Linked DNA regions of Bythopirellula goksoeyrii. The main gene of each other region encodes a partner of the protein of the gene in region 2 in a complex. Links are inferred from orthologs where the notes say so. Each region holds a gene or a part of one and is shown on either strand. Other genes may lie near its edges.

Region 1 (6,375 bases), 2.4 Mb from region 2 along the record:
TAGTGTAGATTCCGCTCTTAAGGAATTTTGGTAAGAAGACAAATGCAACCACAACCAACGTAATGGCTGCCATCCATTCGTAGCTGGCGATTGCCATGCCTAGCCAGTCGGCTGCCTCACCACTCATGCCGACAAATTGCTCGGTTGAAATATTGGCGGCAATGAGAGAGAAACCAACAAGCCACCAAGTCAAGCCACGACCTGCGAGAAAATATTCCTGAGCTCCCTTCTCGCCGCTGGTTTCTTCGTCTTTGCTCTTCCAAAGTCCAATGCCTATCACCGAAGCAACGAACAAAACGAAAACCAGAATGTCGATTCCGCCCATGAATAAATCCTGTTCAGACAAGAAATGAGATGCAATGCGAAAAGCCAGATCCCTAATGGGACCGCTAATCGAGACATCTTAATCCAACCCGAAGTGCAAATCCACCACTCGGACTCGTATGACGGAGAGTCTTTTACGATTGGAGAAGAGAATGGGGTAGATTCAAGCATTCGCCTGATAAAGCCGGTTTCCGCTAGATCGCTTCCGGACCACGTTCTCCGGTGCGAATACGAATACAATCTTCCAGGGGCAGAACAAAGATCTTGCCGTCGCCAATCTGACCGCTTTCTCCGGTGCGTCCCCCTTCAATGATGGCGTCTATGGTGGGTTCGACAAAGTTGTCATTCACGGCGATTTGCAGTTGCACTTTACGCAACAGGTTGACCGTAATCTCGCGACCGCGATAAACCTCGGTCTGGCCTTTTTGCCGTCCAAACCCTTGGACGTCCATAATCGTGAGTCGGACCACCTCCACTTTGGAAAGGGCCGCTTTGACGTCTTCCAGCTTGCTTGGCTGGACAATGGCAATGATAAGCTTCATTCGAATTCGGAATTGGGAAGGTGGAGTTCGGAATCAGGAAGAATGTGGACAACTATCCTAATTCCGCAACCCGCGATCCGCAATCCGCATTTCAAACAGGGACACCCCGGCCTGGGCAGGAATAGGCGGAAAACCCACCCAAGCCATTGGGGCATCCTTCTGGTTTGATGAGCCTGCTATCGGCTCAACTTTACCTCAGTAGGCTGGAAGGTGACGTCAGACGATTCGAAACCTAATTTAAGGTGTAGGAATCCGCGCGATATTTGCCGCATTGAAAAACTGCTCAGGCGATGAAGTCCCGGCTTGGTCGCACTGTAGGCGGCGAAGTGCAACCAAGCCAGTTGGGACATCATCAACGACCCAGGCAAAGGTCTTTCCAAACTATACTCGCGCCACCTGTGGAACACTTGGGAGGGTCCAGCGCTCCACAGGCGGCGATACTATTAACTATTCTCAAAGGATCATGAGTAGCTAGGCGTACCGGTGTAGGCCTGCATTCCATGCTCACTCACATCGAGACCTTGCTGCTCCTCCGCCTCAGAGACTCGGAGGATTCCGGCTGCTTTGAGGATCGAGAACAGAACAAACATCGTTGCAAAGGCCCACCCCGCAATCGAAAATGTACCGATCGCTTGGGTCATGAACGACGTCGATGGCTCAGGGCCAGCGGTGAGAGTGTTAGGTAAGATGCCAATGGCCATACAACCCCAGAGGCCACACAGTCCATGGACTGGGAAAGCACCCACCGGGTCGTCGATCTGCAGCTTATCGAGCAGAAGTATTCCGGCAATCACAAGACCGGCGGAAACCGTACCGACAACGATGGCCATATTGTTTGACATGCAATCGCAGCATGCCGTAATTCCCACCAAACCACCAAGGATGCCATTGAGGCCCATGGAAAGATCAGGCTTTCCAAACATGAACCAACTCAGCAGAGTGGCTACAATTCCGCCAGCACCGGCTGCAAGCGTTGTGGTCATCGCAATGTGCATCGTGGCATCGATGTCACCAGTGGAATGGAAGGCCAACTGGCTACCAGGATTAAACCCATACCAGCCGAACCACAGGATAAAGACACCCAAAGCAGCAATTGGCATGCTGTGACCAGGCATAGGAATTGACTTGCCATTTACAAAGCGACCAATTCTAGGGCCAAGGATGATGGCTCCTGCCAGACCGGCAAAACCACCCACGGCGTGTACAACTGCTGATCCTGCGAAGTCGGCAAAGCCCATTTGGCCCAGCCAACCGCCGCCCCATTTCCAGAAACCACTCACTGGATAGACAAATGCCGTGAGCACAGCACTATAAATCAAGTAAGCTCCAACTTTCATACGTCCCGCAACGGCCCCAGAAACGATTGTCGCTGCGGTAGCTGCGAATACCGCTTGGAAAAACCAGTCAACTTCAGGGCTGAAAGTACGATCGGCAGCAGCTTCGTAGCCGTCGAGCCCAAAACCGCCAAAGGCAAAATACTTGTGAGCTTCGACGTCGACTCCGTAGTTGCCTGGATACATCAAGCCGAAACCAATCGCGTAGAATAAGAGCACTCCGACGCAAATATCCATCGAGTTTTTAAACAGGATATTGACGGCATTCTTCGAGGAGTTGAAGCCGGCTTCCACCATGGCAAAACCCGCTTGCATGAAGAAAACCAACACCGCGGCGAGGAACAGCATCGCATTGTCGAGAGCATAGCCAACGCCCAAATCACCAGACTCTTCCACTACAACCGCTTCGTCGGTCACAGCTACGTCTTCCTGAGCCCAAGCCGGCTGATTAAGAAGGGCCGTCGCGCTGAGCGACAGCATCAGGGCAACTAGCAAAGATTGCCAGCTGCGAGTCATCACGAGAGAAAACATAACATTCGCCCTTTTTACATTGTCAGAAGGATAGTTACACCGCAGGACCGCACAGTTATCTAGAATTCCACCTTTTGGGTCCTGGGGGCCTTCACGGAAAGACCCCGGACGAGAACTCTTCGCACACCTGCAGGACTACCCTGCAGAGAAGTTTGCCACTCGCCGAGGCAGGGCTAATGCAATCATTGTGCCAGCACATGGAAATCAACTTGGTTGTGTAGCGTAACCTTTTTGATTAAAAGGGTTTACATCGCAAGAAAATATCATCAAATCTTGGGTGATTCGATCAGTCTGCAAGAAGGCTAATCAGAGGATGTCGCGCTTTTGGGCAGGGCCGCTCCTACCGTCATTTCCGAGCAGGCGGGAACCCAGTCTTGAAATGCCGCCGAATAGATTCCCGCCTGCGCGGGAATGACGCCTTGCAACCGGCGGCTGAAAGGCACCGCTACGCTGAAGCCGTACTTGTGGCACCGATTTCGGCAAACAGAGCGTCGACAAAATCAACAGGATTGAAGAGTGCCCAGTCCTCGGGTTGTTCACCTACACCGACATATTTGACAGGGAGCCCCACTTGCTGCTTGATAGCGACAACGACACCACCTTTGGCAGTACCATCGAGTTTCGCTAGGATTATACCTGTGCAATCCACGGCCTCTGTGAAGTTGCTCGCTTGGCTGATTCCGTTCTGACCTGTCGTGGCATCGAGCACCAGAAGCACTTCATGTGGTGCCTCGGGGATCAGCTTGCGGATCGATTGCTGGATCTTGGTAAGCTCAGCCATCAGGTTTTTTTGAGTCTGTAGTCGGCCAGCTGTATCGACGATACAAACATCAGCCCCGGTTGAGATACATTCTTCGACCGCCCGATAAGCGACTGATGCGGGATGGGCACCTTGCTCTCCAGTGACCAGGTTTACACCAAGCCGTTTAGACCAAATTGTTAATTGTTCGACTGCAGCGGCACGAAACGTGTCCCCTGCCCCGAGTACAATTGTTTTGCCTTGCGATTTTAGTAAATGTGCTAGTTTTGCAATCGAAGTCGTTTTGCCGGCCCCGTTTACACCGCAGACCATGATGACCGTTGGACCCGATTCAGCAAACTTAATCGGAGAATTTTCTTGAGCCATGAGTTCGGTAAGCTTCGCCTTCCAAGTCGCAACGACTTCTTCAAGTGTCACAACTCGACCACGCATCTTCGTGGCGACTTCGTCTACGATCTTTTCGATGGAATCGTAGCCCATGTCGGTTTTGAATAGTATGGCCCGCATCTCATCAAGGAACTGATCGTCAATCAGTCGTCCTTCACTCTTAAAAAGATCACGAACGTCAGTTTTCAGAAGATTGGCGGTCTTTTTCAGACCACTACGAAACTTGTCGAAAATTCCCATGTGTTTAAGTACGAATGACGAATGACGGAATGACGAGAGAATGTCGAAGCCTGAAGGACGAAATGCTATAGGGCAATCGTTATTCGGACTTTGTCATTCATTCGTGCTTGGGTAATTCGTCACTTTCGCTCTCTTTCCTTTCGATCAACTTGTCAAGAATTCCGTTCACAAACTGAGAAGAGTTAGCAGACCCAAAGCGTTTCGCCAGTTCGACCGCTTCGTCGATGGCTACCCTAGGCGGAGTGTCCGTGTAGCGAATTTCAAAGGCACCCAAGCGAATCACATTGCGATCCGTCGCGGCCATCCGCGAGACACTCCAATTGTCTGCTTTAGCGGCAATCAACGCATCCAGTTCTTCTCGATTTCGCAAAACCCCGAGTACGAGCGAGATAGCAAATTCGCGTAGCTCCGGTTCCTTCAAACGGTTTTCCAGCAGAGGCATAACCTGATCGCGAGATTCTCTCGGATTGAGATCTTCCTGAAACAGCGCTTGCAGCGCAACTTCGCGAGCTCGACTACGATTTGCCATGGGAAGACATTCGGGGGGTTAAATAAATTGCGTCACTATTCTTCGAACAGCCGCTGGGGCATTCTACTTCGGTGGGGAGTTCTTGAGCAATGCGACCATCCGCAAGGCAGCCTCGGCACACTCGGCTCCTTTATTGCCCACGTTGCCCCCAGAACGATGGATTGCCTGCTCCATCGTTTCGCAGGTCAGAAGCCCAAAAATCATCGGCAGATCACACGCCAAGGCAATCTGCTGCAGGGAAAGACTCACCGCACGATTGATGTGCTGATCGTGCGACGTCTCGCCTCGAATGACCGCACCCAGGCTAATCACCGACGCGTATTTCTGGCATTGGGCGAACCGCTGTGCGACCAGCGGGATCTCCCAAGCCCCGGGTACCCACGCAACATCGATCTGGGCATCAGCCACCCCTGCGGCTGAGAGGGTACTCAGCGCACCTTCGAGCAGTTTTGCCGTGATCGAGCGATTCCACTCAGCCACGACAATTGCAAAACGCTCTGAACCGTCTAATGGAGGTTTTTCCATGGGTGAAATTGCACCGATAGGCGAGGACGTCCTACTCCTTGATACTCATCAAGAACTCGGCATTCGACTTGGTTTTGCGAAGGCGTGTCGTCAGCAGGTCCATGGCATCGGTGGGGCTCATTTCGTTCAGCACGCGCCGCAACATGCACACGCGACGATGTTCTTCGGGATCCATGAGCATTTCTTCGCGACGGGTACCGCTGCGATTGATGTCGATGGCGGGCCAGATCCGTTTGTCGACCAATTGGCGATCGAGCACGATTTCCTGGTTGCCAGTCCCTTTGAACTCCTCAAAGATGACTTCGTCCATGCGACTGCCAGTATCAACAAGTGCCGTGGCAATGATCGTCAGCGACCCACCCTCTTGCACTTTACGGGCCGAGCCAAAGAACCGTTTTGGACGCTGCATCGCGTTGGCGTCGATACCTCCTGAAAGAATCTTGCCGGAACTTGGACACTCCGAGTTCCAAGCCCGTGCCAAGCGGGTGATCGAATCGAGGAAGACAACCACGTCGCGGCCGTATTCCACCATTCGCTTGGCCTTTTCGATGACCATCTCGGCCACCTGAATGTGCCGAGCCGCCGGTTCGTCAAACGTGGAGCTAATCACTTCGCAGTTGGGGCCCTTCACCTCACGTTCCATGTCAGTAACTTCTTCAGGCCGCTCATCGATGAGCAGCATCACAACATAGGCGTCGGGATAATTGACCAATACACTCTTGGCCATTTTCTGCATGAGTATAGTTTTACCAGCCCGTGGGGGGCTGACGATCAATCCGCGTTGGCCGAAGCCGATTGGCACGATCATATCGACCACCCGCATCGCGATTTCGTCGGGAGTCGACTCCATAACGATCCGTGAGTCGGGATGCTCGGGGGTCAGATTGTCAAAATACACCTTGCGAGAGAGCAGATTAGGATCGGCACCGTTGACGGACTCAATTCTCAATAAAGCAAAATATCGTTCGTTCTCCTTGGGAGGACGAATAGTCCCCGCCACGGTTGCACCCGTATGCAAACCAAACCGGCGAATCTGACTCGGCGATACATAGATGTCGTCTGGGCAGGAGAGATAGTGGTAGTCAGGGCTACGTAAGAAACCGAATCCATCAGGAAGGATTTCTAGCGTTCCTTCTCCGGACATCATCCCGTCGAGTTTTACCCGCTGTTTGAGGATGCGGAAAATCAGGTCTTGCTTTTTCA
Region 2 (5,642 bases):
TTTTCGGGCACAATATTCAGCTTCAATTCAGAGGAAGGCGTTACGCCTGCAAACTTGCCGTCGGCTGGTGGCAGAAGATGCTGCGAGTAGTAACACAGCATCGAACCTCCATAGATCCCATACTCGCGAACCGTTTCGATAGAGGCAGTCTTGCCCGCAGGAAGCGGCATCTCCAAACCGACATAGTCATCCGTTTCACGTTCCGCAGACGTCAACTTCTCGCGCTTCCCCTGGCCGGCATTCGCAAACACTTCAGCACCCGCGATCGGCTCAGGAAGATGGTAGTTGCGTTCTTGAGGGCTTTCGCCGAAAAAGAGCAAACCCGTGCGGGTCTCCCCGGCGGGCTCCGAGTCGAGCCACAAGAAATGGGCAGAAGCGGACGAAGCCGACAGGCAAACGACCACCAATAATAGAGTCAACAACGAACACTGCTTCAACATGACAACACCTTCTGGTGAGTAAAAACAAGCCGACGACGCTTGTCGTCGACGGGAGACTAAAATGAATGGTCGAGTTCGCCGCCGGCGCGGGTAACGAGTGCTCTGCGAATTCCTGGTTCAACCTCATCGCGAAGAAATCTAACACTCCCATCAAGCAAAGCGAAATGAACGCCGCCAGGATGATCACTCCTGTAGGTACGATTGCTATCAGGGGCAATGAACTGTTTAGAGTTGTTGTAGAGATGAGGGTTTTCAGCGGCCATATGGCCCCAGGCCTTAAGCCAATAGCTATCAGCCCAGGCAAAACCAGTCATTTTACCAAAGGTGACGATTCCCGCAGATGAACATGGAGCCTCCATTTTATCGGCGAAGGCGAAATTAGTTTCACCAACCAAAAGAGTGTGCGAGGTGCCGTCGGCGATGTCTTTCATCCCCAGGTTATATTCATCGAGTTCGGCGGGTTGGGCGAAAGCACCATCATTGAGCTGATAGTAGTCCGAACGTGTCGAAATCATGTAGCTCCCGGGAGCAAGTAGTTCACCACAGTCACTTCCCACGGAGTAATTGGGTGGGCTCAGCGACGGACACATGAATACGTCAAAGGGAGCAGTTGTAATCGGCAGGTTCTCGGGCGAAGCAACGGATTTAGTTAAATCATACTGAGCAGACATGCTCGTTTGTTCGAGATAAGGTAGCAGCAAGACAAACGTACTGCCCAGGTTGCTCGTCGCGCTACCACCCACCTTCGGTGGTGGGAGGTGCTTGTGGGCGTCGTGAAAGTTTTGAGTTGCGATGCCGACCTGACGTAGATTATTCCGGCAACTGCAACGTCGCGCAGCTTCGCGAGCGGTTTGGATTGCGGGAAACAACAAGGCAACCAACACGCCGATGATCGCAATAACAACCAACAGCTCCACAAGAGTGAAACCACGTCGCGCAGCAATTGTAATGCGAGTATCGCAGTTCTGGTAGCTGGAATGCTTGGCCAAGGTCATTGCCGCTCTCCGGTTAATGGCATCCTAGAAGTGAGGTTCATAATGACACCGAATATCACTAGCATTAGTGAAGTAGGCTCGGGTACAGAAACCATAAAAGATGGTGTCGATGTGTCTAGGGTGGTAGCAGTCGAGTTCGTGCCGTAATGTAGCTGCCAGTCGCTGAGGTCATCGGCGCCCAAGAAGCTATTCGAGCCCCCTCGCTGCCAAATCAAGAAATCTCGGCCATCGACATCCTCATCACTATCGAAATCACCCGGCTGGTTCTGTTCGATGATCGAGTAATCGATCTGCAGCGTCGCCGCCTCGGCTCCCCCAATATTATGACCGACTGCTTCTTTCAGAAACCACTGAGGGTATTCGCTAAAACCGCCTGTGCCAGGCTGCGAAGCCGCGTGTAGAGACGAAACCGCAAACGCCAAAGATCCGTTGGCCAGCGATTCTTGCAGGTACTGCTCAACACCCACCTCGGCCAGATTGATCTCAAAAGTAAAGATCGTGTTGTTGGCGACGGGGTCTCCATGGACAAGCCCAGGTACCTTGCCAATGGCCCAAGGAGCGGCATCGAAGGGAGAAGCCGTGTTGCCCACTGCCGTCGCACTATAGCCCCCGGTGATATTGTTAGACACGTCCACATATTGCCCTGGGTCGCTGCTGTTCCCGGCAAGTGGATAGGCAATATACCCAGCGGCGGTGTAAGGGAAATCGCCCTCCGAAAGCAAAAGGTCTTCGGGGTCGTTTGGGCCGAAGTCAAAATCAGTATACCCTTGGGTTAAGCCCACGCCGAACAATTCGATGGGGCGTGCCACGCTCCAGCTTCCCCCCATGGCTTCTGTGAGGGCAGCAACTGGCGTTTCGGGAGTCTCGCTATATTGGATCGGTTCTGTCCCGAACGAACTATTTCGCAACTTGAGCGTCATCGTGACCAATTCAATCTCGTAGGAAGTCGCTGGTAAACCGGGAGAGATGTCACTCGATGTGTCGAAGGCAATGATGTTGGAAGACCGACGGGCCGGATCCGCAGCAGTTTCCGGCACGAACTGATTGCCATCGAGCGCAAATTCTCCGCGAAAAGTCGGGCCCGTACCTCGGATTCCAGGGTCTGTATTAAACTGGTAAGACCACAGATCGAAGTCAGGGGCAGCCCAAGTTGCGGAATCTGCCCTTGCCGGATTTGCCATCAAGACAATTAGCCCTGCGGCTAGCATTTGAGCTGGTCGTAAATGTCGCTCGATTTCACGCAACACAGAATTCATCCAACCGCTCCGAGCAGAAGATTGCGTCGACGCAGCAGGACTCCCGCGCCTGCCAATAATCCAAGCAATGCTGACGAAGGCTCGGGAATTCTTTCTGGGAAAAACCCAGAGGGCTGAATTGCTGTATCGATGGAGACCTGGTCGAGACTCAACATGGCTTCGACGGCACCAAAGTTGAGTGTGAGGTCCGTAACGTCTGGTCCCACACCATCGCCGTAGTTGGCATAAGACACTTGGAAGAGGAATTGATGCTCTACCGTAGCGCCACGGCCAGGAATTTCCACACGGGATAACTCGTTATGCTTCACCGGCGCGAGCGAATTAAGAGCGAGACTGCTCACATCTAGTTCCGTACCACCGACCTTTATCTGCACCAGAGCGGTGAGGTCGTAACTCGGAATATCCTGCTCAGGGATCGTGACGACGAATTGGGCGGCCGAAGCAGCGCCGTAGATGTTTCCTGAACCCAATGGCAAGGCTGTCCCCGTGGTTTCCGTGAGCGATGCCGTACCACTTGGGTTGATGTTACCCACGTCGGGCGTGCTGTCTGTGGGGTAAGAGTCAAAGAAATCCCAATGTTGGTAGGTGGTATTCACATCGCCACGGTTCCAGGACTGTGGGGCGGCAAAATCCGCATTGGCGGGGGTGGTGATTGTCAGTGAGAATAGCCCAAAAATTAGGGCATACAGCGTTCTTGTGAGCATTTTCGTCATGAGCAGGTAAATTCCGGGTGCTTAGAATAAAGGGCTTATTAAATTGATACTGACTCTCAACAGCAATAACATAGCGATTATTTAACGCACTACAAGTGCGAAAAATGAGAATTGCGAATCTTTTTCTGATTGCGCACAGGCTTGAGTCGGCGGTTAGATTTGCGATGGAGCGCAAGGCTTACGCCGTCCCGCTCGCCAATGATTCTCGGCGAGCGGGTGGCAAATGCCCCCTGTATGTTTACTGCTGCCAATCGCATTCGCCTTGCGACAAAGTTCACCCACTCACCCCAGCTGTTAGGGTCGCATCGCTGCACCAAAGAATAATTCTGAATCTCTCGTGTTGAGCCCATTGACCCATTATCGGTTCTGATCTAAAATCTGCGATTCGCCACAACACATTGTCGTCAGTGTGTTCGAGCGAATTTGTTCTTTGATATTTGGGTGTCGAGTCCTGTTGGTGGGGAATAAGCGTGGCCGCTGCTAAGGAAGTTATTCGTATTCGGATGGAAGCCTACGATCACTCGGTCTTGGATCAGAGTGCCCTGGAGATCGTGGACACTGCTAAGCGCACCAACTCCGAGGTGCATGGCCCTATACCGTTGCCAACGAGGATAGAGCGTTACACCGTTTTGTCCGGTCCTCATGTCGACAAGAAGGCGCGTCAACAGTTTGAGATTCGAACCCATAAGAGACTGATCGACATCGTCCAGGCTACGGCCAAGACCATTGAAGCCCTCAACAAGCTAAGTCTTCCTGCGGGTGTCGATATTAAGATCAAGGCTACGACAGCCTAAGAAAAAAACAACAATTCCTATCCGGATAAATCTGGGTAATTTACATGCAACGGATGTTGCGTAGGTAAGCCTCGCTGCGGTGAGTGTCTCCTGCGGCAGCGGCAAACTGACTTCGGACCAATACTGCGACAGCGGATCATTGTCTAGGGATCACTTACATGGCTAAAGACGAAAAAGTTGTCGGAATACTGGGTCGGAAGATCGGTATGACCCAGATTTTTGATGAATCTGGCCAGTCAGTGCCCGTGACCATTCTTCAGGCTGGGCCTTGCGATGTTCTTCAGGTCCGCTCAACCGACCGCGATGGCTATGAGGCTGTTCAGTTGGGCTACCTCGATAAGCCTCGTCGCCTGGCCTCCCGCGCGCAACGTGGGCAGGTCGCGAAATTAGACAGTAAGCGCAGTAAGAAGCGTGCTGCTGCTGGCGTGGAATTGCTCGCTAAGGCCAATTGTGAGCCCAAGCGATATATTCGCGAGATTCGCGGGCCTGCTGGCGACCTTGATGTGGGTGGTCAGGTAAGTGTCGACGCATTTCAAGGCATTGCAACCGTAGACGTCGTTGGCACCAGTAAGGGGCGGGGTTTCTCGGGTGCTATGAAGCGTCATAATTTCGCAGGTCAGAGGGCAACTCACGGCGTGAAGAAGTGTCATCGCCATATGGGAGGTACCGGTTGCAGTGCGACTCCAAGTCGTCTGATGAAGGGTGTGAAGATGCCTGGCCAGTATGGTGCAGCACGTTGCACGGTTCGCAATCAAAAGATCGTGCGGATCGACGCAGAGAACAACTTGCTTTTGGTTAAAGGTGCCGTGCCCGGGCCCAACGGTGGGTATGTCGTAGTCAAGAAAAGTAACAAGCTATAGGACGGACTTGTCGCTTCAGCGGCTAGTTGTAGTTGGATTAAGAGACAATGCCAAAACTAACTGTACACGATGCAAAAGGTAAAAAGGTCGGCACCTACACTGTCGAGCCGACCGATTTCGCTCCGCGCATCAATAAGCAGCTTTTGCACGACGCGGTCGTAATGTATCAGGCCAATCAGCGGCAAGGTTCGCACCAGACCAAGACTCGCAGTATGGTCGCAGGTACGACCAAGAAGCTGTACCGACAAAAAGGCACTGGTAATGCCCGTGCCGGGTCGAGGCGAAGTGGTATCCGGACTGGTGGTGGGCATATTCACGCCATTAACAATCGCGACTACTCGTATTCGCTTCCCCGCAAGGCATTGCGTTTAGCTACGCGAATGGCGATCGCCTCGAAAATTAGAGATGATGAAATCACGTTGATCGACAAGCTGGAGTTTTCCGAGCCAAAAACCCGGGAAATGGCCGGTGTGCTCGGTCACTTGGGTTGTCAGGGTGAGTCGCTTTTGATTGCGACGGCGGGTTACTCACCGAATGTATATAAGAGTGCGCGAAACATTCAGAAGGTTTCTGTGTCGCCTGCC

What was found.
Region 1: the proteins of rpsJ (region 2) and nusB are in contact, whole or in part, in a solved structure (PDB 3D3B), measured with the Escherichia coli proteins. The link is inferred for Bythopirellula goksoeyrii from one-to-one orthologs.

The regions. Positions count from the first base shown.
Region 1 is NZ_CP042913.1:3,598,713-3,605,087, reverse strand. What follows is about bases 2,932-5,706. They hold nusB (transcription antitermination factor NusB), read right to left. Parts: upstream 4,648-5,706; coding sequence 4,216-4,647; downstream 2,932-4,215. Other genes in these bases: rho (transcription termination factor Rho), read right to left, coding at 5,204-5,706; ribH (6,7-dimethyl-8-ribityllumazine synthase), read right to left, coding at 4,711-5,172; ftsY (signal recognition particle-docking protein FtsY), read right to left, coding at 3,177-4,118. In the rest of the region: Pr1d_RS14345 (sodium:solute symporter family transporter), read right to left, coding at 1-325; Pr1d_RS14340 (P-II family nitrogen regulator), read right to left, coding at 519-866; Pr1d_RS14335 (ammonium transporter), read right to left, coding at 1,328-2,680; more of rho, read right to left, coding at 5,707-6,375. UniProt on the Escherichia coli protein: Part of the processive rRNA transcription and antitermination complex (rrnTAC). The complex forms an RNA-chaperone ring around the RNA exit tunnel of RNA polymerase (RNAP).
Region 2 is NZ_CP042913.1:1,195,057-1,200,698, reverse strand. The notes cover bases 2,714-5,536. They hold rpsJ (30S ribosomal protein S10), read left to right. Parts: upstream 2,714-3,874; coding sequence 3,875-4,198; downstream 4,199-5,536. Other genes in these bases: rplD (50S ribosomal protein L4), read left to right, coding at 5,106-5,536; rplC (50S ribosomal protein L3), read left to right, coding at 4,405-5,058; Pr1d_RS04775 (PEP-CTERM sorting domain-containing protein), read right to left, coding at 2,714-3,404. Also shown: Pr1d_RS04790 (DUF1668 domain-containing protein), read right to left, coding at 1-440; Pr1d_RS04785 (DUF1559 domain-containing protein), read right to left, coding at 497-1,435; Pr1d_RS04780 (hypothetical protein), read right to left, coding at 1,432-2,691; more of Pr1d_RS04775, read right to left, coding at 2,688-2,713; more of rplD, read left to right, coding at 5,537-5,642. UniProt on the Escherichia coli protein: Involved in the binding of tRNA to the ribosomes. Part of the processive rRNA transcription and antitermination complex (rrnTAC). The complex forms an RNA-chaperone ring around the RNA exit tunnel of RNA polymerase (RNAP).